Regions from separate parts of the Shewanella sp. MF08487 genome, predicted to be linked through region 2. Evidence: predicted binding sites of a transcription regulator. Region 2 holds the regulator's gene; each other region holds the start of a gene.
The links. Region 2 encodes NrdR, which represses ribonucleotide reductase genes. Its sites were predicted from a motif close to AAACACNANATNTNGTGTTT; they were not measured.
Positions count from the first base shown of each region.

Region 1: a site for NrdR is predicted at 3,801-3,820, ahead of nrdD (anaerobic ribonucleoside-triphosphate reductase). Genes of this name have one in related genera too.
Region 3: a site for NrdR is predicted at 4,496-4,515, ahead of nrdA (class 1a ribonucleoside-diphosphate reductase subunit alpha). Genes of this name have one in related genera too.

Region 1 covers NZ_JBOZPB010000013.1:86,785-94,561, reverse strand. The annotation lists gene ribA (GTP cyclohydrolase II) at 1-273, opposite strand, end outside; gene ACRN9H_RS10945 (YibL family ribosome-associated protein) at 547-903, opposite strand; gene nrdG (anaerobic ribonucleoside-triphosphate reductase-activating protein) at 1,018-1,479, opposite strand; gene nrdD (anaerobic ribonucleoside-triphosphate reductase) at 1,622-3,739, opposite strand; gene ACRN9H_RS10930 (hypothetical protein) at 4,089-4,778, opposite strand; gene ACRN9H_RS10925 (MarR family winged helix-turn-helix transcriptional regulator) at 4,915-5,394, opposite strand; gene ACRN9H_RS10920 (NADP-dependent oxidoreductase) at 5,546-6,559, shown strand; gene rssA (patatin-like phospholipase RssA) at 6,708-7,655, opposite strand.
Region 2 covers NZ_JBOZPB010000004.1:87,870-95,646, reverse strand. The annotation lists gene ACRN9H_RS04230 (DsbA family protein) at 1-371, opposite strand, end outside; gene ACRN9H_RS04225 (MBL fold metallo-hydrolase) at 591-1,514, opposite strand; gene ACRN9H_RS04220 (LysR family transcriptional regulator) at 1,788-2,729, shown strand; gene ettA (energy-dependent translational throttle protein EttA) at 2,934-4,601, opposite strand; gene glyA (serine hydroxymethyltransferase) at 4,791-6,044, shown strand; gene nrdR (transcriptional regulator NrdR) at 6,314-6,763, shown strand; gene ribD (bifunctional diaminohydroxyphosphoribosylaminopyrimidine deaminase/5-amino-6-(5-phosphoribosylamino)uracil reductase RibD) at 6,896-7,777, shown strand, end outside.
Region 3 covers NZ_JBOZPB010000009.1:41,978-49,754, reverse strand. The annotation lists gene gyrA (DNA gyrase subunit A) at 1-2,375, opposite strand, end outside; gene ubiG (bifunctional 2-polyprenyl-6-hydroxyphenol methylase/3-demethylubiquinol 3-O-methyltransferase UbiG) at 2,763-3,473, shown strand; gene ACRN9H_RS08525 (HAD family hydrolase) at 3,475-4,149, shown strand; gene nrdA (class 1a ribonucleoside-diphosphate reductase subunit alpha) at 4,670-6,958, shown strand; gene nrdB (class Ia ribonucleoside-diphosphate reductase subunit beta) at 7,043-7,777, shown strand, end outside.

The sequences.
Region 1 (7,777 bases), on a different contig from region 2:
TTGACGTAAATAGAGGATAAAGCCACTGCCCGTTTCCGCAATATTTTGCATCGCCGCTTGTAACTGAAAACCACAGTCACAACGCAAGCTAAATAACGCATCGCCCGTTAGACACTCAGAATGAATACGACCCAACACAGGCTCATCCGCACTGAACGTGCCGAATGTAAGCGCAACATGCTCTTTACCTGATTCTGTATCTTCAAAACCATGCATGGCAAATACGCCCCAAGGAGTGGGTAACTTTGACGTTGCGACAAATTTGATCGACATACTTAACCTTTAACGACAACTCTCATTCCATGAGACGAATAAAATCCCTAGAAACAAATGAGGATTAGGCACTTAGCCAACTAAGCGCAGTATTCTAAAGTGTTTTTGAACAATCAGAAATACTTTAGTGTTTTAATCAACTAAACCAAACATGAGTGTCACTTTAGATGGTCAGCACGAAGGAATGGATTAAAACGAAGCAGTGCATAAAGTACAAAGATCACCAGCACGAGACCGACACTCGATCTCGTGCTGGTGACATCCGATCCCACATTAAAATTTTTCGGGTGCGTATCCAGTGACTTCTGTCAGTCTCATCTCACGGCCGATAGCCGTCATAGGATGGATTACTACCAGCCCTTTTACAGACTTTTTCAGTTTACCCATGTCCGCTTGCTCTGCTTTTGTCAAAGCGCGGTGGAAAGGTAAATCTTTGATATCTGAACCTTGCTTATTCAATAAGCGAGTTTGTTGTCCTTTCACGCTGCCAATTTGTTTAGTGACGGCAGCGATTTCGCGTTTGAACTGGGCAATAACCACGTCATCGCCTCTTTGTTCAGCCGCAGCAAGTTTACGACGAAATTTATCGACTTTATCGTTAAGTTGCTGCAGTTCTTGCTTTAAATTCATTCTGTTACCTTAAATTACCTAAGTTAGCCACAGTAAAATCTTAGCCTGATTATGCTAGCATCTGTGTCAAGGCCTCAGATTATAGCAGTAAGTTGCAGATCCTCGTTACCGCTTTTATAACAAACGAATGATCTGATTGCTGCTGCCGCGAAACATTAAACTCGGATCGGCAAGATTTTGCTCAAATTTTCCATCCACCAGCGCATCAATATAGGTTAATACCGCGCGTTGTTTATCACTTAACTCGTCAAGCACATAGCCTGTCCATAACCATATATCTTTACTGGGACACTCACTTTTAACGCGCTTGACCAGCGCTAAAATGTTATCAAGATTAGCGGGCAACAAAGGATCGCCTCCCGAAAGAGAGAGACCACGGCGCACAATTCGTTTATCACTGAGATCAGCAATAATCCTATCGACCATCACGCTATCAAATAAATGGCCTGAGCGTACATCCCAAGTACTTTGATTATAACAACCACGGCATTGGTGCTCACAACCAGAGACAAACAAAGTCGCGCGCGTACCAGGGCCGTTTAGCACATCGATAGGAAAATATTGATGGTAGTTCATGGTTCAATGCCTTCTTAAGATGAAGACTCACTCCATAGCATCACTAATACCATGGAATGAATCTAACAGGCAGAATAAGGTATATCCCAAAACGACCTGAGAATACGAGTGTCAGTATCTTCAGGTTGTTTAGGTATAAGTATTACAAGTGTTTGATCCTGCGCTTAACTTCCTCTTGTTTACCATGATTAAATGGCCGAGCATCAGGGCTGCCCAAGTAACCGCAAACCCGGCGCGTTACCGACACACGGCTAGGTTCGTGATTACCGCATTTAGGACAGGTAAAGCCTTTACTGGTGCAGCTAAATTCACCGGTAAAACCGCAGTCATAGCACTCATCAATTGGGGTGTTGGTGCCGTAATAAGGCACACGGCTGTAACTATAATCCCAGACGTTTTCTAACGCTTCGAGGTTATGCTGCATGTTGGGATACTCGCCATAGCATATAAACCCACCACTGGTTATCGCTGGGTATGGCTGTTCAAAATCAATTTTATCGTATGGGTTGACGTGTTTTTCAACATCAAGATGGAAACTATTGGTGTAATAGCCTTTATCCGTAACCCCAGTGACAACACCAAATTGTTTAGCATCCAGCTTACAAAAGCGGCTACAAAGATTCTCGCTTGGCGTGCTATATAAACTAAAACCATAACCCGTCTCAACTCTCCAAGCATCAGTAGCGGCTTTTAGATAAGCAACAATGGCAACGGCCTTTTCCCTTAAAAGTGCATTATCAAATACATGGGTTTGGGTGCCATAAAGTGCATTAATGGTTTCATGTAAGCCAATGTAACCTAATGAAATCGATGCACGGCCATTTTTAAAAATTTGCGACACATCATCATCCGCTCGTAAACGTACGCCACAGGCACCTTCCATATACAAAATAGGTGCAACACGGGCTTTTACGCCGTTAAGTCGCTCAATGCGAGTATCCAGTGCTTTACGGGCTAAAACTAATCGATCATCCAAAATACGGTAAAACTCGGCTTCGTTGCCCTGTGCTTCTAAGGCTATCCGCGGCAGATTTAAACTGACCACCCCAAGATTATTACGCCCTTCATGCACGAGTTCGCCATTTTCTTCATAGGTGCCTAAAAAGCTACGACAACCCATTGGGGTTTTAAATGAACCGGTGATTTTTTCAACTTGTTCATAATTAAGAATATCGGGATACATACGCATGGTCGCGCATTTGAGCGCCATTTGTTTTACATCATAATTACAATCGCCAGCCTTATGGTTGATACCATCACGAATAGCAAACACGAGCTTAGGGAATACTGCTGTTTTACGGTTTTTGCCTAAACCTGCCATGCGTACTTTGAGCATAGATTGCTGAATTAAGCGTGATTCCCACGAAGTACCTAAACCAAAACCAAAGGTTACAAATGGCGTTTGTCCATTGGCAGTATGCAAGGTATTGACCTCATACTCCAAAGATTGAAACGCATCGTGACACTCTTTTTCAGTTTGCGCAGTGGCAAAGGCTTTAGCGTCGGTGATTTTCCAATTTAATGCGGTTTGATAGTGCTTATCATAGCTCTTGGCAACAAAGGGCGCTAACACTTCGTCGATACGGTTAATGGTCGTGCCGCCATAAATATGGCTCGCCACTTGGGCAATGATTTGTGCGGTGACCGCCGTTGCTGTAGAAATCGATTTTGGCGTTTCAATCTCGGCATTGCCCATTTTAAAGCCGTGGGTCAACATGTCAGCTAAATCAATTAACATGCAGTTAAACATAGGAAAAAATGGCGAATAATCTAAGTCGTGGTAATGGATCTCACCCGCCTCGTGTGCCGCAACGACATCCTTTGGCAAAATATGACTTTTAGCATAATGTTTTGCGACGATGCCCGCGAGTAAATCCCGCTGAGTCGGGATCACTTTGGAATCTTTATTGGCATTTTCATTAAGCAATGCCGCATTACTTTGCTCAACTAAACCACGGATCTCGAGGTTGAGTTTACTGGTCGCATCACGGCATATATCTCTGTCATGACGGTATTCAATATATACCCGTGCCAATGACTTGTACGGGCCTTCCATCAGTAAGTTTTCAACGACATCTTGTAGATAATGGATATCCACTTCGGTTAATGTCGCCACTTGCAGCCTCACACTGGCAGCAACTGTTGCAGCATAATCAGTATCTTCAATACCTGCCGAGTTTGCAGCGGCGATAACCGCATCTCTTATTCTTGTTTCATCAAAAAGTGTGCGGCAACCATCCCGCTTAATCACGACTGGCATTAGTGAGTCCTTCTCCATTTAGACCGAATCAAACACCACATGTAGTAACCAATGATTCAGCAAACACAATATGTAGCGTATTAGGCGGCATCGACATTAAAGTTTCTATGATCCAGATCATGGTTTTCAAGATAGGAGAAAAGAACAAAGCAGAAGTGTTGTAATAGCCGATGATCCACACTTAGAGCCTTGACCTTCGTCATAAAGCAAGATAGATGGAGGATAAAATAGGTAGGTAGAAAATAAATAGATGGGAGATAAAATAGGTGTGATTTTATGACAATTAGCACAAAGCCATTTTCAATAAATAAAAAATGGCTTTGATATTAACAAAATATACGTCGGTATATTAACGTTTAGCAAGTGCCAGATAACTGCTTAACTGACCCGATGCAGACTGATGCGACCCCATAGAGGAAGCCAATTGCATCATTGATTTGAGCCCCTGCCATTGCTGTTTTTGTGTATTGGTTAACGCTGGTTCTGAATTCAAATAATCAGTTAATTGTCCGAGTGCCTTAGTGGCTTTTTGCGCCAATACTGGCGAATGGGCATCATCCATATTAGTTAAAACACTTTTAGCATCTATCAAGGTATTAATCAGCGGATTATTCGGCGAGTTCTTAGTCAATGATTTAAGTTCATCATCGACAAAATCTTGCAGTGACTGCTTACTGGGCGTGGTTGTGCTGGGAACCGTAATACCGCTTTTAGATAAACGCTCGAGTTGTACATCCGATAAAATCCCGTCGGTTTGTAAACGTGACACTAACGCAGGGATCTTCGCGACTCCAAATTGACCATCGGCAAAAAAATCCTTCGCCATTGACTGAATTTTCTGTGCTCGCTGCGCCCTAGGTGACAGTGCTATTTCATCCGCTTTTGTCGCGTCCGTTTTAGCAGTATCTGGCTGAGGTTTGGTTGACGCAATGGTGCTATCTGTTTTAGCCGTATTCGTTTTTTGGCTATTGGCACCATAAGCATCGGCAACACTGGTACTACTACGAGTAAGATTGAAGCTATTTGCAATAGAATTCATTGTCAATAATTCGGCGTCTAAGACTAATTGGTAGTTTTAAAGCAAAAATTAAGCCAATCAAGTATAAATCTATGCTTAGCTCTAATTCAGGCCAGCACATAACTATCCCAACACAGAATATTAGGTAGACTTATGCCTAGGACTGTAAGTCCTCAATCAGAGCAAGACATTGGCGACGCAATAAATCGAGTGCATCAGCATCCAGCTGCACTTTATCGAGCAGCGTTTGCTTTAAGGCTAACGCTTCATGCTTAATATCTTCTCCCTGACTAGTCAGCGTCACCCGTTTTTTCCGTTCATCATCCACACAAACTAAACGCGTGATCAGCCCTTTAACCTCAAGTCGCTTAACGATAGGCGTTAAAGTGCCCATATCAAGCTTAGTTGCTGCGGATAACTGCGTTTGACTACAACCGTTTTGACGCCACAGGGTTTGCATCACTAAATATTGTGGGAAGGTTAACCCGTATGATTCGAGCAACGGCCGATAAGCGCGCACCAACGCATTACTCGCAGAATAAAGTGCAAAGCAGACATTATCAGATAAACACTGTTTATCTATCGCCTCTTCAGTATGAGTCGAAATGATTGCATCTATTTTCGGGTTGGCTGGAATATGTGTCACGTTTAGGCATTTATCATTCAAACATACTGCATCTTACTCTATCCACTTTGACGCATCTAGTTTGCGCGCAAACTATTTGCATTCATTCCTTAACCCACGTAGAGTCGTCACAGTTAGTTTGCGCACAAACAAAAGGTCACCTATGAATAACACTATTACACAAACCCGTGAAATCCATTTAGCCAATCGCCCTGTGGGTATGCCATCTGTTGATAATTTCACTTTAGTGAATAAATCGTTAGCACCACTCACAGACGGCCAAGTGCTGATTAAAAATCTGTGGATGTCTGTTGATCCTTACATGCGTGGTCGCATGGTTGATCGCAAGAGCTATATTGCGCCCTTCGCGTTAAATCAAGTGCTAGAAGGTGGCGCAATTGGTGAAGTTATCGCGTCTAAAAACAATGAGTTTCCCGTAGGAACGAAAGTCAGCAGCATGTTGGGTTGGCGCGAACATGCGGTGACTGACACCGATGGACTAACCGCCTTGCCACAAACCGAATTAAATAGCTCACATTTTTTAGGCGTACTGGGTATGCCCGGCATGACCGCATGGACGGGCCTGACACGTATTGCTAACTTAAAAGTGGGTGAAACGCTATTTGTCTCAGCCGCTTCTGGCGCTGTAGGCAGTGTCGCTTGCCAGATTGGTAAGTTAATGGGCGCTCGAGTGGTTGCCTCGGTAGGCTCAGATGAAAAAGCTCAATTACTACAAAGTTATGGTGTCGATAGCATTATCAACTATAAAACCTGTGGTGATCTGACTCAAGCCTTAGCCAAAGCTGCACCAGAAGGTGTGGACGTATATTTTGAAAACGTTGGGGGTGAACATCTAGCCGCAGCACTGAGTAATATGAAAGATCACGGACGAATTGCCGTCTGCGGTATGATTTCACTCTATAACGAATCCACTCCTACCGCTGGTCCAGATAATTTATCCCTGATTGTGATGCGCAAATTAAAACTCGAAGGTTTTATCGTATTTGAACATTGGGACCACTATCCTGAATTTGCCGCAAAAATGGCGCAATGGTTAGCTGAAGGAAAAGTGAAAGCTGAACAAACTATTTACCAGGGAATAGAACAAGCACCCGATGCTTTTATTGGTCTATTTGAAGGCAAGAATCGCGGTAAAATGTTGGTGAAACTGGCTTAAAGCCCACTATTTTAAGCTAAACGCTTAGCGTAAATAGTGCGTTAAGAAGAGATTAAGTCGGTATAACTAACCTAATACCGACTTTTTATTTTTTAGTATCAATCGTCTACCTTGCTTAGCAGCCCTCTTTATTCTGGGGCGACTGTTATTAACCTTTCCAGAGCGCAGCTTCAATTAAATGGGCCACTTTTTCCACGGCGGCTTCGCCCGCAGCAATAGCTTCATCGGCACGGTGAAACTCCATAGTCCCAATATTACCCACTGCAGGCACAATACAAATATCAGGTGGATCGCCCATTAACCGTGCTCTTTTATGTCTTTGCTCTAAAATCCCCATCGACTGCGACATTACCGCTATCATCCCCGGATTCGATTTAGTACCCAGTGAAAACTTATCAGTCAAATTACTCACATAATCTCGGCCGCGGGCAAATAAATCCATAAAACCCGTTTCTTGGCGCGCGGGCATCTCTACGCTTGCTGCAGACATTTTTTGACTGGTGACATTGACGGGTAACGCTTGAATACGTCCAGAATGATAGCCATATAAATCCACCGCAATCACCACATCCACCCCCATGGCACGGCTCATTGAAACAGGAACTGGATTAACCACAGCGCCATCAACAAGCCAACGTTCCCCTTGACGTACGGGGGCTAAAATCCCTGGCATAGAACAAGAAGCTCGTACCGCTTGACGTAAATCCCCTTCGGTAAACCAAATCTCTTGACCCGAGTATAAATCGGTTGCAACTGCGGCAAAGGGACGATGGAGTTTCTCAATATTCACATCCCCTATTCTGGCATGCAGTACATCAAATACTTTATCACCACCGATAAGCCCCCCCTTGCGCCATCGAATATCCATCAAGCCCAGCACATCCCAACTAGAGAAACCACGCACCCATTGCTCTAACTCAGGTAAATGTTCATGGGCATAAGCGGCGCCCACTAATGCCCCAATTGAGCATCCAGCTACTTTATCAGGCTTAATTCCCATTGCGGCTAACCCATTTAATACGCCAATGTGCGCCCAACCTTTTGCTGCACCACTGCCGAGCGCAATACCCACGATGGGATTTTTTCCATTAGCCATAAATTATTCTCCTATTACTTACTGCATAACACGATAGCGTAAAACACAACTATATCCACGGCTTATCAATAAAATTTGCATAATTAATGTTATCACCTAAATGTAAATAAAGACGGTAAAAT
Region 2 (7,777 bases):
TCGCCACCCATAGCATCGACTGCGAGCATGGCTTTAATAGGAGGCGCCGAGTCGAGTACGATTGCGGTATCGCGCAGCAGACCATCAAAATAGTTTTCCCCAAAAGGTTGTCCTGTTAGCTCGGCAATACGCAGATCGTGGGGCATAACATAGTCGCGCCAGTTAGCATCGATTTGTTTACGTCTTGGGCCCGTGAGCATACCGCCGCCGTGGAGCTTAATGGTAAAGCCTGCTTTTGCAGCGGCATCGAGTAAAGGCGCTGCGGCATAACACCAACCACATAAAGGGTCGATAATGGCGTGCAGAGTGCGCTCTTTGGCCGTTGCTGTGCTGCTGGTTGTGCTAGTTGGATGAGGTGTTGGCTGAGTCATAGTATTAAACCTTTTGGCTTAAGTTCGTCGCGACATTAGCGACTTAAGCCCTTTGAGAACATCGATTAAAATCGTTAGTTTGGTACCGTTATTTAGGTGCAGTCATTTAGCTAAAAAAATGGCACGCAATCGAACACGTGCCTGTCTTTAACTGTTTGCACTTAACTATCTTTTACACCTAACTAGCTGTCCCTTATCGCTAAGATATTAGTACTGGGCTTACATAGGCCAGGTCATTTCGCCCATGTAAACTTTGGCGCTGATTTCAAGCCCTGCATCGGCTGGCATTTGTGGGTATAGCGCCAGCATCTTTTGGATTAATTCGGCTGAATCTTTCGAGGCTTTTGCTGCGACTTCAAAGGCTTTTACATATTCACGGGTAAAACCGATGGCGCGGGTATCAAATCGCGCTTCGCCTAAATAGTGCCCTGGGATCACTGTGGTCGGCAGCAGTTTTTCCATCGCATCTAAATGAGTTAACCATTCCTGACGCTCTGCGGTAGTTTGAGTGTCAGCCATCCAAACATGCGTGTTATCAAATACTTCTACGCCACCTGTAATGGTTTTTGCCGATGGCACCCACAGGAAAGTGTGTTTAGGGTGTTTATCATTAAAACCTTTGATAATCACTTGCTCACCGTTGATAGTGAAAGTGTCGCTGTGAATCGCCTTAGGTAACACTAATTCGCTTGGCGCATTATCTTTTAAAATCGGCCCCCAGTAGGCGAGTTTGCCTTCCATTGAGGCTTTAATGGCATCGATTGTGGTTTGAGTCGCGACGATTTGTACATCGGGGAAATTCTTTTTAATCACGGCTAAGCCGAAATAGAAATCAGGATCGCTATGGCTGATATACACCTGAGTCAGCTTTTTACCGCTGGCCTTAATGGTATCAACCAAGGTTTGGGCATCGTTATTTTGAAATTGCGCATCGACTAGCATCATTTCGTGTTCGCCGCTGATAAAGCTCGATGACACGGCAAAGATGCTGTTTTCGCCCGGATTAAAATGGCTCACTTGCAATGGTGCAGCATTGACCACGCCGAGTCCCGCTAGCAGTAAGGTAGCGGCTAGGCTGATGTTAGACGAGGCCTTCAATGTGGCGTTAACTGTGTTGCGTATAGCATAGGTCGATGTGTTCATTTTTGGCTCACTTATAGTCACAAGATGAAAGAGTAAAAAGGTTCGATTTAGCATTCATTGATTTGCAGCTGCTGCAAAAAGTGAGTTAAGTATAGGTTGCAATAATCAATAGATAAATGCGAGTATCTGCCCATGTTTGTTGCATTAATCGGACGAATAGCCGGATGTACTATTAGTTATTATTCATGTGGGGCGCGAGTATGTGAGTGAGCCTTCGAGTGATTGAAAGTGAGTGATTAAACGTTATTGATTGAACGTGAGTGGAGATAAATCATGGATAGACTCGAAGCGGCTAAGGTGTTTGTGACTATTGTTGAGCGCGGCAGCATGGTAAGCGCCGCCAATGCTTTAGATATGTCGCGTTCTATGGTGACCCGTTACTTGAGCGAAATGGAAGAATGGTCCGGTGCTAGGTTGCTGCATCGCTCGACGCGTAGCCTCAGCTTAACGCCAGCGGGTGAGCAAGTGTTGGATTATTGCCATCGACTGCTCGAATTGGCTAATGAAGTGCCTGCGGTGAGTCATGCCGCTGTGGCGATTCCGCGCGGCTTGTTGCGTATTAGCTGCTCCCAGTTTTTGGCGCATCAGATTTTAGCGCCCGTGGTGCGCCAATACTTAGCCAGTTATCCGCAGGCGAGTGTGAATTTCCACGTGAGCAGCCAAACCGTCGATCTGGTCGCCGAGCGGATTGATCTGGCTATTCGCATCACCAATGAACTCGATCCCAATCTTATCGCAAGGCGCTTAGGTGAATGCGAATCTGTGGTGTGCGCCGCACCGAGTTATCTTGCAGCGCGCGCCGCCGTGCTGCATCCCGAGGATTTAACTCAGCATAACTGTTTAACCTATTCTTATTTTGGCGATGTGATGTGGCGCTTTTATAAAACCGATGTAGGGGCGAAACAGGCTCAAGCGTTGAACTCCGATCCTAAGTCAAACCAAGGCCAGGCGTTTAATGTGCCTGTGAATGGTAATTTCAGCGCCAATGATTCCATGGTGGTGCTTAATGCCACGCTGGCTGGTGAGGGAATTGCTATGCAGCCGGTTTGGGCGGCGAAACCCTATTTAGACTCGGGTCAGCTAGTGCCTTTATTAACTGAGTTTACACCTCAGTCCCTCGGTGTATATGGAGTGTATCAATCACGCAAACACATGCAGCCTGCACTTAGGGTAATGATGGATATGCTGGTGGCCTATTTTGCTAGTTTGAAATAGTGCTAGTTTGAAACAGTGCTAGTTTGAAATAGTGCTAGTTTGAAATAGTGCCAGTTTAAAATAGTGTTAGCTTGAAATAGTGCCAAAGCTTGCGGCACTTATAGCGTAACGGGATGCCATAAAAAAGGAGCTTAACCCTTTCGAGTTAAACTCCTCAGATACATGCTTGACTAGATTCTAGATTCTAGATTCTAGATTCTAGATCTACTTAATCATCCGCTTGTATTTCAAGCGGTGTGGCTCAACCACATCGGCGCCATAGGTGTTCTTCAACCATGCCGAGTATTCTGTGTAGTTACCTTCGTAGAAGTTCACTTGACCTTCGTCGCGATAATCCAGAATGTGGGTCGCGATACGGTCGAGGAACCAACGGTCATGCGAAATCACCATAGCGCAACCTGGGAATTCCAGAATCGCTTCTTCCAGTGCGCGCAGGGTTTCAACGTCTAAATCGTTGGTGGGTTCGTCGAGTAATAAGACGTTACCGCCTGCTTGCAGCAGTTTGGCTAAATGTACTCGGTTACGCTCACCACCAGACAAGGTGCCGATGACTTTTTGCTGATCGCCACCACGGAAGTTGAAGCGGCCTACATAGGCACGGCTCGGGATTTCCATGTTATTGATACGCATGATGTCTTGACCACCGGAGATTTCTTCCCAAATGGTGTTCTTATCATTCATTGAATCGCGGAACTGCTCAACTGATGCCAATTGCACTGTTTCACCCAGCTCAATGCTGCCGCTGTCAGGCGTTTCAGCGCCGGATAACATGCGGAACAGGGTCGATTTACCCGCGCCGTTGGCGCCGATAATGCCGACGATCGCGCCCTTAGGCACAGAGAACGACAGGTTGTCGATCAAAACGCGGTCACCATAAGATTTAGTCAGGTTATTCACTTCAATAACCTTGTCGCCTAAACGTGGTCCGGGCGGAATAAACAGCTCGTTGGTTTCGTTACGTTTTTGGTAATCGTTAGTGTTCAGTTCTTCAAAGCGCGCCATACGGGCCTTGCCCTTTGACTGGCGGCCTTTCGCACCTTGACGTACCCATTCCAATTCCTTGGCAATGGTCTTTTGGCGAGCGCTTTCGGTGGCAGATTCTTGCTTCAGACGGGCATCTTTCTGCTCAAGCCATGAAGAATAGTTACCTTCCCACGGAATACCTTCACCGCGGTCGAGTTCTAAAATCCAGCCAGCGGCATTGTCGAGGAAGTATCTGTCGTGGGTAATCGCGACCACAGTACCAGCATATTCCTGCAGGAAGTGCTCAAGCCACGCCACAGATTCAGCATCCAAGTGGTTGGTGGGTTCGTCCAGTAACAGCATTTCTGGTTTTTCAAGCAGCAAGCGACAAATCGCCACGCGGCGACGTTCACCACCGGATAATACTTCGATTTTCTCATCCCAATCTGGCAGACGCAGGGCGTTGGCGGCGCGCTCAAGGACGTACTCTAAGTTATGGGCATCTTGGGCTTGGATAATGGCTTCGAGTTCGCCTTGCTCTTTTGCAAGGGCGTCGAAATCGGCATCCGGCTCGGCGTAGGCGGCATAAACGGCATCGAGGCGAGTCAGGGCATTTTTTGCCTCTGCTACCGCTTCTTCAATCGCTTCACGCACGGTTTGATTCGGATCGAGTTTAGGTTCCTGCGGCAGGTAACCGATTTTCAATCCCGGCATTGGGCGCGCTTCACCTTCAATTTCGGTGTCAATACCCGCCATAATGCGCAGTAGTGTCGACTTACCTGAACCGTTGAGGCCGAGTACGCCAATTTTGGCGCCGGGGAAAAAGCTTAAAGAAATATCTTTAAGGATCTGCTTCTTAGGCGGAACAATTTTACCCACCCGCAGCATGCTGTAAACAAACTGAGCCATTTTTCTCTATCTTAAGTGACTAATGATGCGGCTAATTCTACTCGATTGCGCGCCGAACTCAACTCGACAATGAGCCAAGTTCAAGCACTCTCTGCAGGAATTTCATGTTTCAAATACTGGGATTGTGACCGCGTTCCGAGTAGAATACCGCGCAACCCTACCTATAAGAATTGGCAGCTGGAGTAAGCAATGCTGAAAAAAGATATGAATATCGCAGATTATGATCCGGAACTGTTTAAGGCAATTCAGAATGAAACTCTGCGTCAAGAAGAGCATATTGAGCTGATTGCTTCTGAAAACTACACCAGTCCACGCGTGATGGAAGCGCAAGGTTCACAGTTAACCAATAAGTACGCTGAAGGCTATCCAGGCAAGCGTTACTACGGTGGTTGTGAGTATGTGGACGTAGTTGAAACCTTAGCGATTGAACGTGCGAAAGAACTGTTTGGCGCAACTTACGCTAACGTACAACCTCATTCAGGTTCACAGGCAAACAGCGCGGTTTACATGGCATTGTTAAAACCTGGCGATACCGTACTGGGCATGAACTTAGCCCACGGTGGTCACTTGACCCACGGTTCACCGGTTAACTTCTCTGGCAAACTGTACAACATCATTCCTTACGGTATCGACGAGTCAGGTAAAATTGACTACGACGAAATGGAACGTCTGGCCGTAGAACATAAGCCTAAGATGATGATCGGCGGTTTCTCTGCCTATTCTGGTATCGTTGACTGGGCAAAAATGCGTGAAATTGCAGATAAAATAGGTGCTTACCTATTTGTCGACATGGCGCACGTTGCCGGTCTTATCGCTGCGGGCGTTTATCCAAATCCAGTACCACACGCACACGTTGTGACTTCAACGACTCACAAAACCTTAGCCGGTCCTCGTGGTGGTGTGATCCTGTCTGCTGCTGACGATGAAGACTTGTACAAGAAGTTGAATTCAGCGGTATTCCCAGGTGGTCAAGGTGGCCCATTAATGCACGTTATCGCCGGTAAAGCGGTTGCGTTCAAAGAAGCCCTAGAGCCAGAATTTAAAGTGTACCAACAGCAAGTGGTTAATAACGCTAAAGCGATGGTTGAAGTGTTCCTTGAGCGCGGTTACAAAATCGTCTCTGGCGGAACCAGTAACCACTTAATGTTAGTTGATCTGATTGGTCGTGACTTAACCGGTAAAGAAGCCGATGCCGCCTTAGGTAGCGCTAACATTACCGTGAACAAAAACTCAGTACCAAACGATCCACGTTCACCCTTTGTGACCTCAGGTGTGCGTATCGGTACGCCAGCGATTACGCGTCGCGGCTTTAAAGAAGCAGAATCAAAAGAACTGACAGGTTGGATTTGTGACATCCTCGATGATGCCCATAACCCTGCCGTGATTGAGCGTGTGAAAGGCCAAGTGTTGGCACTGTGCGCACGTTTCCCTGTTTACGGCTAATTTGCCCGTCATCTACGCTTAATTAGATGACAGGCTGAGATCGACTACTGAGACTTATATTTAGCATCAGGTACTTAACATTAGGTACTTAGCGCTAGGTACTTACATCAGGTAGTTAACCTCAGCCCATAAATAGGATAAAATCCCATGGCCGCATCTAGCGGCCATTTTTATTGGTAAAATCTTAGGCCTAAATCAATTGAGTTTGGCTGATACTTAGCAAACAAGGCTATTTACGGCTTTATCTTTATCTACAGGCAGGAGGTTCAATGTATTGTCCATTTTGCAGCGCGACAGATACTAAAGTTATCGATTCCCGTTTAGTGGCAGAAGGCCATCAAGTGCGCCGTCGCCGAGAATGCACCGAATGCCATGAGAGATTTACCACTTTTGAAGGCGCTGAGTTAGTGATGCCGCGGGTGATTAAGCGCGATGGTTCACGCCAACCCTTCGATGAAGAAAAACTCCAAGGTGGCATGCTGCGTGCCGTTGAAAAACGCCCCGTGTCTATGGATGAAATTGAACAAGCGCTCAGTAAAATCAAATCGACCCTGCGCGCGACAGGTGAGCGAGAAGTGCCGTCAGAAATGGTTGGTAACTTGATGATGGAGCAATTAATGACGCTCGATAAAGTAGCATATATACGCTTTGCTTCTGTGTATCGCGCCTTTGAAGATGTATCCGAATTTGGCGAAGCGATAGCCAAACTGCAAAAGTAGTTATTCAGCTTTGCAGCCTTTAGGTTAGGCGTTTGGTCACATAGATTTGAAAGATGGCTTTTATTAAATAGCTTTAACAGACTGATTTTATTAGCAAGGTGAAAGACGAAACCTTTAACAATAGGGTTAAACATGAGCTTGAACATAAGTTGGTCGGTGCTGGATATTCAAATGATGAGCCGCGCGATTCAATTGGCGCGCAAAGGCTTTTACACCACGAGACCTAATCCCAGTGTGGGCTGCGTTATTGTTAAAGATAACCACATTGTCGGCGAAGGTTATCATCAAAAAGCGGGAGAGCCCCACGCTGAAGTCCATGCGCTGCGTATGGCGGGTGAAGAAGCACGCGGCGCAACGGCTTATGTGACTTTAGAGCCCTGTAGCCATTATGGCCGCACGCCGCCCTGCGCCTTAGCGCTGATCAATATTGGCGTTAAGCGTGTGGTGGTAGCGGTGGAAGATGCTAATCCACAAGTCGGTGGGCGCGGTATTCAAATGCTACGCGACGCTGGCATCGAGGTTGATGTCGGCTTACATCGCCATGAAGCTTATGCTTTAAATGCGGGCTTTATGAAACGTATGGAATTAGGACTGCCAAGAGTTACAGTCAAATTAGCGGCAAGTCTTGATGGTAAAACAGCACTGTCTAACGGTGTATCTAAATGGATCACTGGCCCTGAATCACGCCGCGACGTGCAGCGCTTACGCTTACGTGCTTGCGCGCTGGTAACGGGGATTGAAACCATACTGGCGGACGACCCTTCGCTCAATGTGCGTTATCAAGAGCTGGGCAGTTTAAAAGACAGGGTAACTGAGGCGCAATTACTACAGCCATTAAGAGTGATACTCGACAGTCGTGCCCGTTTGCCGTCAACAGCCGCTTTTTTGTCTATCGCATCGCCAATATTGTTGGTGTCGACCGTGGCATATCCCGCAGCGTTTCAAACACAATTGCCCTCCCATGTGAGTTGCCTTGTGTTACCGGCAATGGCAGGTCGCGTGTCATTACCTGAT
Region 3 (7,777 bases), on a different contig from region 2:
GAAACCACACCTTTAGTCGCACGGCTCTTCGCTGGATATTCAGATAATTGAGTTCGTTTACCATAACCGTTTTCGGTCACAGTCAAAATTGCACCATCGCCTTTAGGTACGATAAGTGACACGACTTTTTGACCTTCTTCTAAACGGATACCGCGAACGCCAGTTGCTGTACGGCCCATTGGACGTAAGGACAAGACTTCTTCGCCAGTTTCGGGATCCGTTTTCACTTGGCCGGTTTCTGAATCACGCACTTTCTCACCAAAACGAACCACTTTACCTTCGTTTGAGAACAACATAATTTCGTCATCACCATTAGTAATGTCGACACCGATCAGTTGGTCACCGTCTTTGAGGTTAACGGCGATAATGCCGTTTGCACGTGGGTTGCTATAAGCAGTTAGTGCGGTTTTCTTCACCGTACCGTGTGAGGTCGCCATGATGATGTACTTGTCAGCCGCGTATTCACGTACTGGCAGAATCGCAGTAATGCGCTCGCCATCGGATAACGGCAATAAGTTAACAATAGGACGACCGCGGGCCGTACGGCTCGCCAGTGGTAATTGATACACCTTAAGCCAATACATCTTACCAAAATCAGAGAAGCACAAAATGGTGTCATGGGTATTGGCCACTAACAGCTTCTCGACGAAATCTTCGTCTTTCACTTTGGTTGCGGCTTTACCTTTACCACCACGGCGCTGGGCTTGGTAATCGGTCAATGGTTGGTACTTGGCATAACCTAAGTGTGACAGTGTTACGACAACGTCTTCTTCGTTGATTAAGTCTTCAAGACTCATATCGACTTCGTTAGCATTAATCACTGTACGGCGGGCATCGCCATATTCTTCAAGGATTTGAACAAGTTCTTCCTTGATCACTTCCATCAGACGTTCAGGACTACGAAGAATAAACAGTAAACCTGCGATAAATTCGAGTAGTTCTTCGTATTCAGCGATGATTTTATCGTGTTCTAAACCGGTCAAACGGTGTAAACGCAATTCAAGAATTGCCTGAGCTTGTTGTTCAGTCAGGAAATATTGACCGTCACGGATACCGTATTGCGGCTCTAACCACTCAGGACGCGCGGCGTCATCACCCGCTTTTTCCAGCATGCCTTGAACATGACCTAATTCCCAACCTTGTTCAACCAATTTAATTTTGGCTTCAGCCGGCGTAGGCGAGGCTTTGATCAGTGCAATAATCGGGTCAATGTTGGCCAGTGCAACCGCGAGAGCTTCCAGAATATGGGCGCGCTCACGGGCTTTACGTAATTCGAATACAGTACGGCGCGTTACCACTTCACGACGATGCAGAATAAAGCATTCGAGCATTTCTTTAAGATTAAATAGCTTAGGCTGACCATTGGTCAGTGCCACCATGTTAATCCCGAAAGAACACTGCATTTGCGTTTGAGCATAAAGGTTGTTTAATACTACCTCGCCCACTTCGCCGCGCTTAATTTCGATAACGATACTCATACCGTCTTTATCAGATTCGTCGCGTAGGCCGCTGATCCCTTCAAGCTTTTTATCTTTAACCAGCTCGGCAATCTTTTCGATTAAACGCGCTTTGTTCACTTGATAAGGGATTTCAGTCACGATAATGCGTTCACGACCATTATCTTCGGTTTCTACACTCGCCAATGCACGCATAATTGCGCGGCCACGGCCAGTGTTATAGGCATCAATAATGCCTTTACGGCCATTGATAATCGCCGCTGTTGGGAAATCTGGACCAGGTATGTATTCCATCAGCTGTTCAATCGACAGTGAGGGGTCTTCAATCAGTGCCAAACAACCTTTCACTACTTCCGTTAGATTGTGTGGAGGGATATTGGTCGCCATGCCTACCGCAATACCCGATGAACCGTTAATTAACAGGTTGGGTACGCGTGTAGGTAATACAGCTGGAATGAGTTCTGTACCGTCATAGTTAGGGACGAAATCAACCGTCTCTTTTTCAAGGTCAGCCAGTAATTGGTGCGCTAACTTATCCATACGGATTTCGGTATAACGCATTGCCGCCGCACTGTCACCGTCAACCGAACCGAAGTTACCTTGGCCGTCAACTAAGGTGTAACGCAGTGAGAATGGCTGGGCCATACGGACGATAGTGTCATAAACAGCAGAGTCACCATGTGGGTGATACTTACCTATAACGTCACCGACCACACGGGCAGATTTTTTGTAAGGCTTGTTCCAATCGTTCTTCAATTCACTCATGGCAAACAAAACGCGGCGATGTACTGGCTTTAAGCCGTCGCGCACGTCTGGTAATGCACGTCCCACGATAACGCTCATGGCGTAATCAAGGTACGAATTCTTTAGTTCGTCTTCGATATTAATTGGCGAAATAGATGATGCCAGATCAGTCATAAACTGCTCGTTCCCCTGAAAAATAGCCGACAACGTATAATCCGTATCATTGCCTAGCCCAAAAACGTGATTTGACATTCTAACACAGTTATTTAATGTCGCCAGACCTATCCTTATCGAATTGGGAGTCTGGTGCTTTAATCGATGAAAACACTATCAATTTAGCCATTTTAACGGTAAGCAACCGTTCGAATTAACCACTGAAGGTCAGAAAAAATCTTCAAATAGATGACCTGAAAAGTCGATGTGAAGCACAACAATTGACATAAAACCAGAAAACTGCTGAAAATTCAGTCAACCACAAGGACATGGCTTAGCCGAACACTTTGTTTATCAAACATAGTCGTTATAATGGCGGCACAATACAGCTTCTTTCAGGTAAATAGCATGCATCAAAATACCAATGTTGATCCGCAGGAAATCGCAAAGTTTGCACGTATGGCCGAAACTTGGTGGGATCTCAACGGCGAATTTAAACCGCTGCATCTATTAAACCCGCTGCGCTTAAATTACATCGATCAAACTGCTGGCGGGATTTTCGGTAAGAAAGTACTCGATGTCGGTTGTGGTGGCGGCATTTTATCTGAAAGCATGGCCCGCATCGGCGCGAAGGTTGATGGCTTAGACATGGGTGATGAGCCCTTAGAAGTCGCCCGCCTGCATGCCCTCGAAACGGGCGTCAGCATTAATTATGTGAAAAATACTGCCGAGGCTCACAGCCAAGATCATCAAGCCTATTACGATGTTGTGACCTGTATGGAAATGCTGGAGCATGTACCCGATCCACAATCGGTGATCAAAGCTTGCTGTGACATGGTCAAACCCGGTGGCTTTGTGTTTTTCTCCACCATTAACCGCAACATTAAATCCTATGTGCACACCATTTTAGGTGCCGAATATTTGCTAAAAATGCTGCCTGTTGGCACCCATGAACATAAAAAATTCATCAAGCCTTCAGAGTTGATTCAACTGGTGGATAACACCGACCTTATTTGTATCGACGCATTAGGAGTCAGCTACAACCCTCTGACGAGTATTTTTAAGTACACGCCAAAGGTTGATGTGAATTACATGATAGCGACGCGTAAGGTTGATTAATATGAGTCTGACGCAGATCAAAGGCGTACTGTTCGATCTCGACGGCACCTTAGCCGATACAGCGCCAGATCTGGTGCAAGCGCTCAATTTAAGTCTTCAAGATGTTGGCATTGCACCGCAGCCGTTAGAAGCCATGCGCTACGCCGCTTCCCATGGTAGTTTTGCCTTAGTCGATGCGGCAATACCCAATGCAGCGGATGATCTTCGTATTCAGGTTCAGCAAGGGCTGCTCGCCCACTATCAGCGCATTAATGGCGATCACTGTGAACTATTTACAGGCATAATGGCATTACTCGATTGGCTCGAATTAACGCATGTGCCATTTGGGGTGATCACCAACAAACCAGCGCGCTTTACCCGGCCTTTATTACGAAAGCTAAATTTGCACTTGCGTATGCCCGTTATTATCAGCGGCGATTCGACAAAACATTCTAAACCCCACACGGCGCCGATGCTTTTAGGCGCGCAGCAACTTGGTTGCGCCCCATCGCAGATTTTGTACCTTGGGGATGCTGAGCGCGATTTGCTGGCAGCCAAAGCTGCAGGCATGTTAGGCGGCGTGGCACTATGGGGTTATTTAGGGGAGAACGATAAGCCGTTACAGTGGCCAGCTCACGCCTACTTTGTAAGCCCTGAACAGCTACATCAAACATTAATCGAGCGGCTAGCCTGTTAACGCAAGCATTAACATTATACTGAGTCATTGCGCTAATTTAGCCTAAAAACGGTGCTTACCATCTATTATAGATGGTGCCATTTGCGGTGAACTAAAAAGGAACAGTAACGTCGCTCAAAAAATGCTAAGCCAAAAAAACGCGATCGCTGCTTATTGTAGCGATCGCGATCTCAACAAGAGATCGCTTAAAAGATATTCACCAACTGTGTATGCTACCCTGAAATTGACCTACAAGGTTAGTCACTACTAACGCATCGACTTACCCCCAAGATATCCACAAGATACCCTCTGAATTCAGACTTGCAAATAGGGGCAAACCTCACTATCTTGTATCCCATATAATTTAAAACACCATATCTTGTGTATAGGTAGCAATCAGACACACTAGAAGCTCGCCGCTTAATTGACTCATTTTTACTCAGTCAGCGATGTTTAAGGGACGATTATTGATTGTTTTACAAGGATACGTTCGGTGGATCTGCTCACCTAAATAGATATAAGAACCAAGGCCAATCTTCAAATGAAAAGCACTATGACAGTCACAAAACGCTGTGGCGATCGTGAAAACATCGATCTCGATAAAATTCACCGCGTAATTACTTGGGCAGCCAAGGGATTAAAAAACGTTTCTGTTTCTGAAGTTGAACTTCGCTCACACCTACAGTTTTTTGACGGCATCCCGACTGAAGCCATCCACGAAACGATCATCAAAGCAGCGGCGGATTTAATTTCACCAGAAGCACCTGACTATCAGTTCCTTGCCGCTCGTTTAGCGGTATTTCATTTACGTAAGAAGGCCTTCGGTCAGTTCGAGCCTCCAGCATTGTATGCTCACGTGACTAAGCTGATTGAGCTGGGTAAATACGATAAACATATTTTACAAGATTACACCCGCGAAGAGCTGGATGTGATGGATACCTATATCAACCATTGGCGCGATATGGACTTCTCTTATGCTGCAGTAAAACAGCTTGAAGGTAAGTATTTAGTTCAAAACCGTGTGACACACGACATCTACGAAAGCGCCCAATTTCTATACATTTTAGTGGCGGCGTGTTTATTTGCCCGTTATCCAAAAGAAACGCGCCTTAAATACGTTAAAGATTTTTATGATGCGGTGTCGACGTTTAAAATTTCACTACCAACCCCTATCATGGCGGGTGTACGTACACCAACGCGTCAGTTTAGTTCTTGCGTACTGATCGAATGTGGTGACAGCTTAGATTCAATCAACGCGACGGCCTCATCTATCGTGAAATACGTCAGCCAACGTGCGGGGATCGGGATTAACGCCGGTCGTATTCGCGCATTAGGTAGTCCAATCCGTGGTGGTGAAGCTTTCCATACGGGTTGCTTACCTTTCTATAAGTATTTCCAAACCGCGGTGAAGTCTTGTTCTCAAGGCGGCGTGCGTGGTGGTGCTGCGACGCTGTTCTACCCAATTTGGCACTTAGAAGTCGAATCACTGCTGGTATTGAAAAATAACCGCGGCGTAGAAGACAACCGTATCCGTCATTTAGACTACGGTGTGCAGCTGAATAAACTGATGTACCAACGTTTGATCAAAGGCGAAAATATCAGCCTATTCAGTCCATCGGACGTACCAGGCCTGTACGATGCTTTCTTTGAAGATCAAAACGAGTTTGAGCGTTTATATCTGCAGTATGAGCAAGACAGCAATATTCGCAAAAAAACCATAAAGGCCGTTGAGCTATTTTCACTGATGATGCAAGAGCGTGCTTCTACTGGCCGTATCTACATTCAGAACGTGGATCACTGCAACACTCATAGCCCGTTCGATTCAAAAGTTGCGCCGATCAGACAATCTAATCTGTGTCTTGAAATCGCCCTGCCGACAAAACCATTGAACAATATTGATGATCCTGAGGGTGAAATCGCACTTTGTACCTTGTCGGCGCTAAATTTAGGTTCTATCAAAGAATTATCTGATATTGAGCCATTAGCCGATCTGGCCGTGCGAGCGCTAGATAACTTATTAGATTACCAAGATTACCCCATCAAGGCGGCACAACGCGCTTCGATGAATCGCCGTACTTTAGGCATAGGCGTGATTAACTTTGCAAACTACTTAGCGAAAAATGGCATGAAGTATTCTGATGGTAGCGCCAATGCGCTGACCCACAGAACCTTTGAAGCGATTCAGTTCTATTTACTGAAAGCCTCAATGAACTTAGCCAAAGAACAAGGTGCATGCCCGTTATTCCACGAGACCACTTATTCTCAAGGCATTTTACCTATCGATACCTACAAACGTGACCTAGATAAAATTTGTGCTGAACCATTGCACTTAGACTGGGAATCACTGCGTAGCGATATTAAACAATATGGCCTGCGTAACTCAACACTGTCGGCATTAATGCCATCAGAAACCTCATCGCAAATATCTAATGCGACTAATGGTATTGAGCCACCACGCGGTCTTATCAGTGTAAAATCGAGTAAAGATGGCCAGCTGAAACAAGTGGTGCCTGACTTTGACACTCTAAAAGATAGCTATGAATTACTGTGGAAAATGCCAAGTAACGACGGCTACTTACAGCTAGTGGGTATTATGCAGAAGTTTGTTGACCAAGCGATTTCGGCCAACACTAACTATGACCCTTCACGTTTTGAAGGCCGTAAAGTACCGATGCAAACACTACTCAAAGATTTGCTCAATGCTTACAAATTGGGTGTTAAAACGCTTTATTATCATAACACTCGCGATGGTGCGTCAGATTCTCACGATGACATTACCAGCCTTGAGAAAGAAGACGACGGCTGTGCCGGCGGCGCATGTAAAATATAACTTTTTACATTAACGGTACTCTTACACATAAGAAGTGTAGGGATCCACTTAAGGTGAGATCCCTACCCATTGGAAAATAGCAACATGGCCTACTCTACCTTTTGTCAAACACCTAACGATGCCACCCGTGAACCGATGTTTTTTGGTCAATCGGTCAATGTGGCTCGCTACGATCAACAAAAATATGAAGTGTTCGAAAAACTGATAGAAAAGCAACTATCCTTTTTTTGGCGCCCAGAAGAAGTAGACGTTAGTCGTGACAAAATCGACTACGGTGCATTACCTGATCATGAAAAGCATATTTTTATTTCAAACCTGAAATATCAAACCCTGCTTGACTCGATTCAAGGTCGCTCGCCAAATGTGGCCTTTTTACCTTTAGTATCGCTACCTGAATTAGAAACGTGGATAGAGACGTGGTCTTTTTCTGAGACGATTCATTCGCGTTCATACACGCACATTATTCGTAATATTGTTAATGATCCTTCGGTGATTTTTGATGATATCGTGGTAAACAAAGAGATCTTAAGCCGTGCAACTGATATAGCCGCTTATTACGATCACTTAATACAACTAACCCAAGCGTTCCATTTACTCGGCGAAGGTACCCACGTCATCGATGGTAAAGAAATCATTGTTAATACTCGTACTCTGAAAAAAGCCTTGTACTTGTGCATGATGTCAGTCAATGCCTTAGAAGCGATTCGCTTCTATGTTAGCTTTGCCTGCTCGTTTGCTTTTGCTGAACGTAAGCTAATGGAAGGTAACGCAAAAATCATTCGTTTAATCGCCCGTGATGAAGCCTTACACTTAAACAGC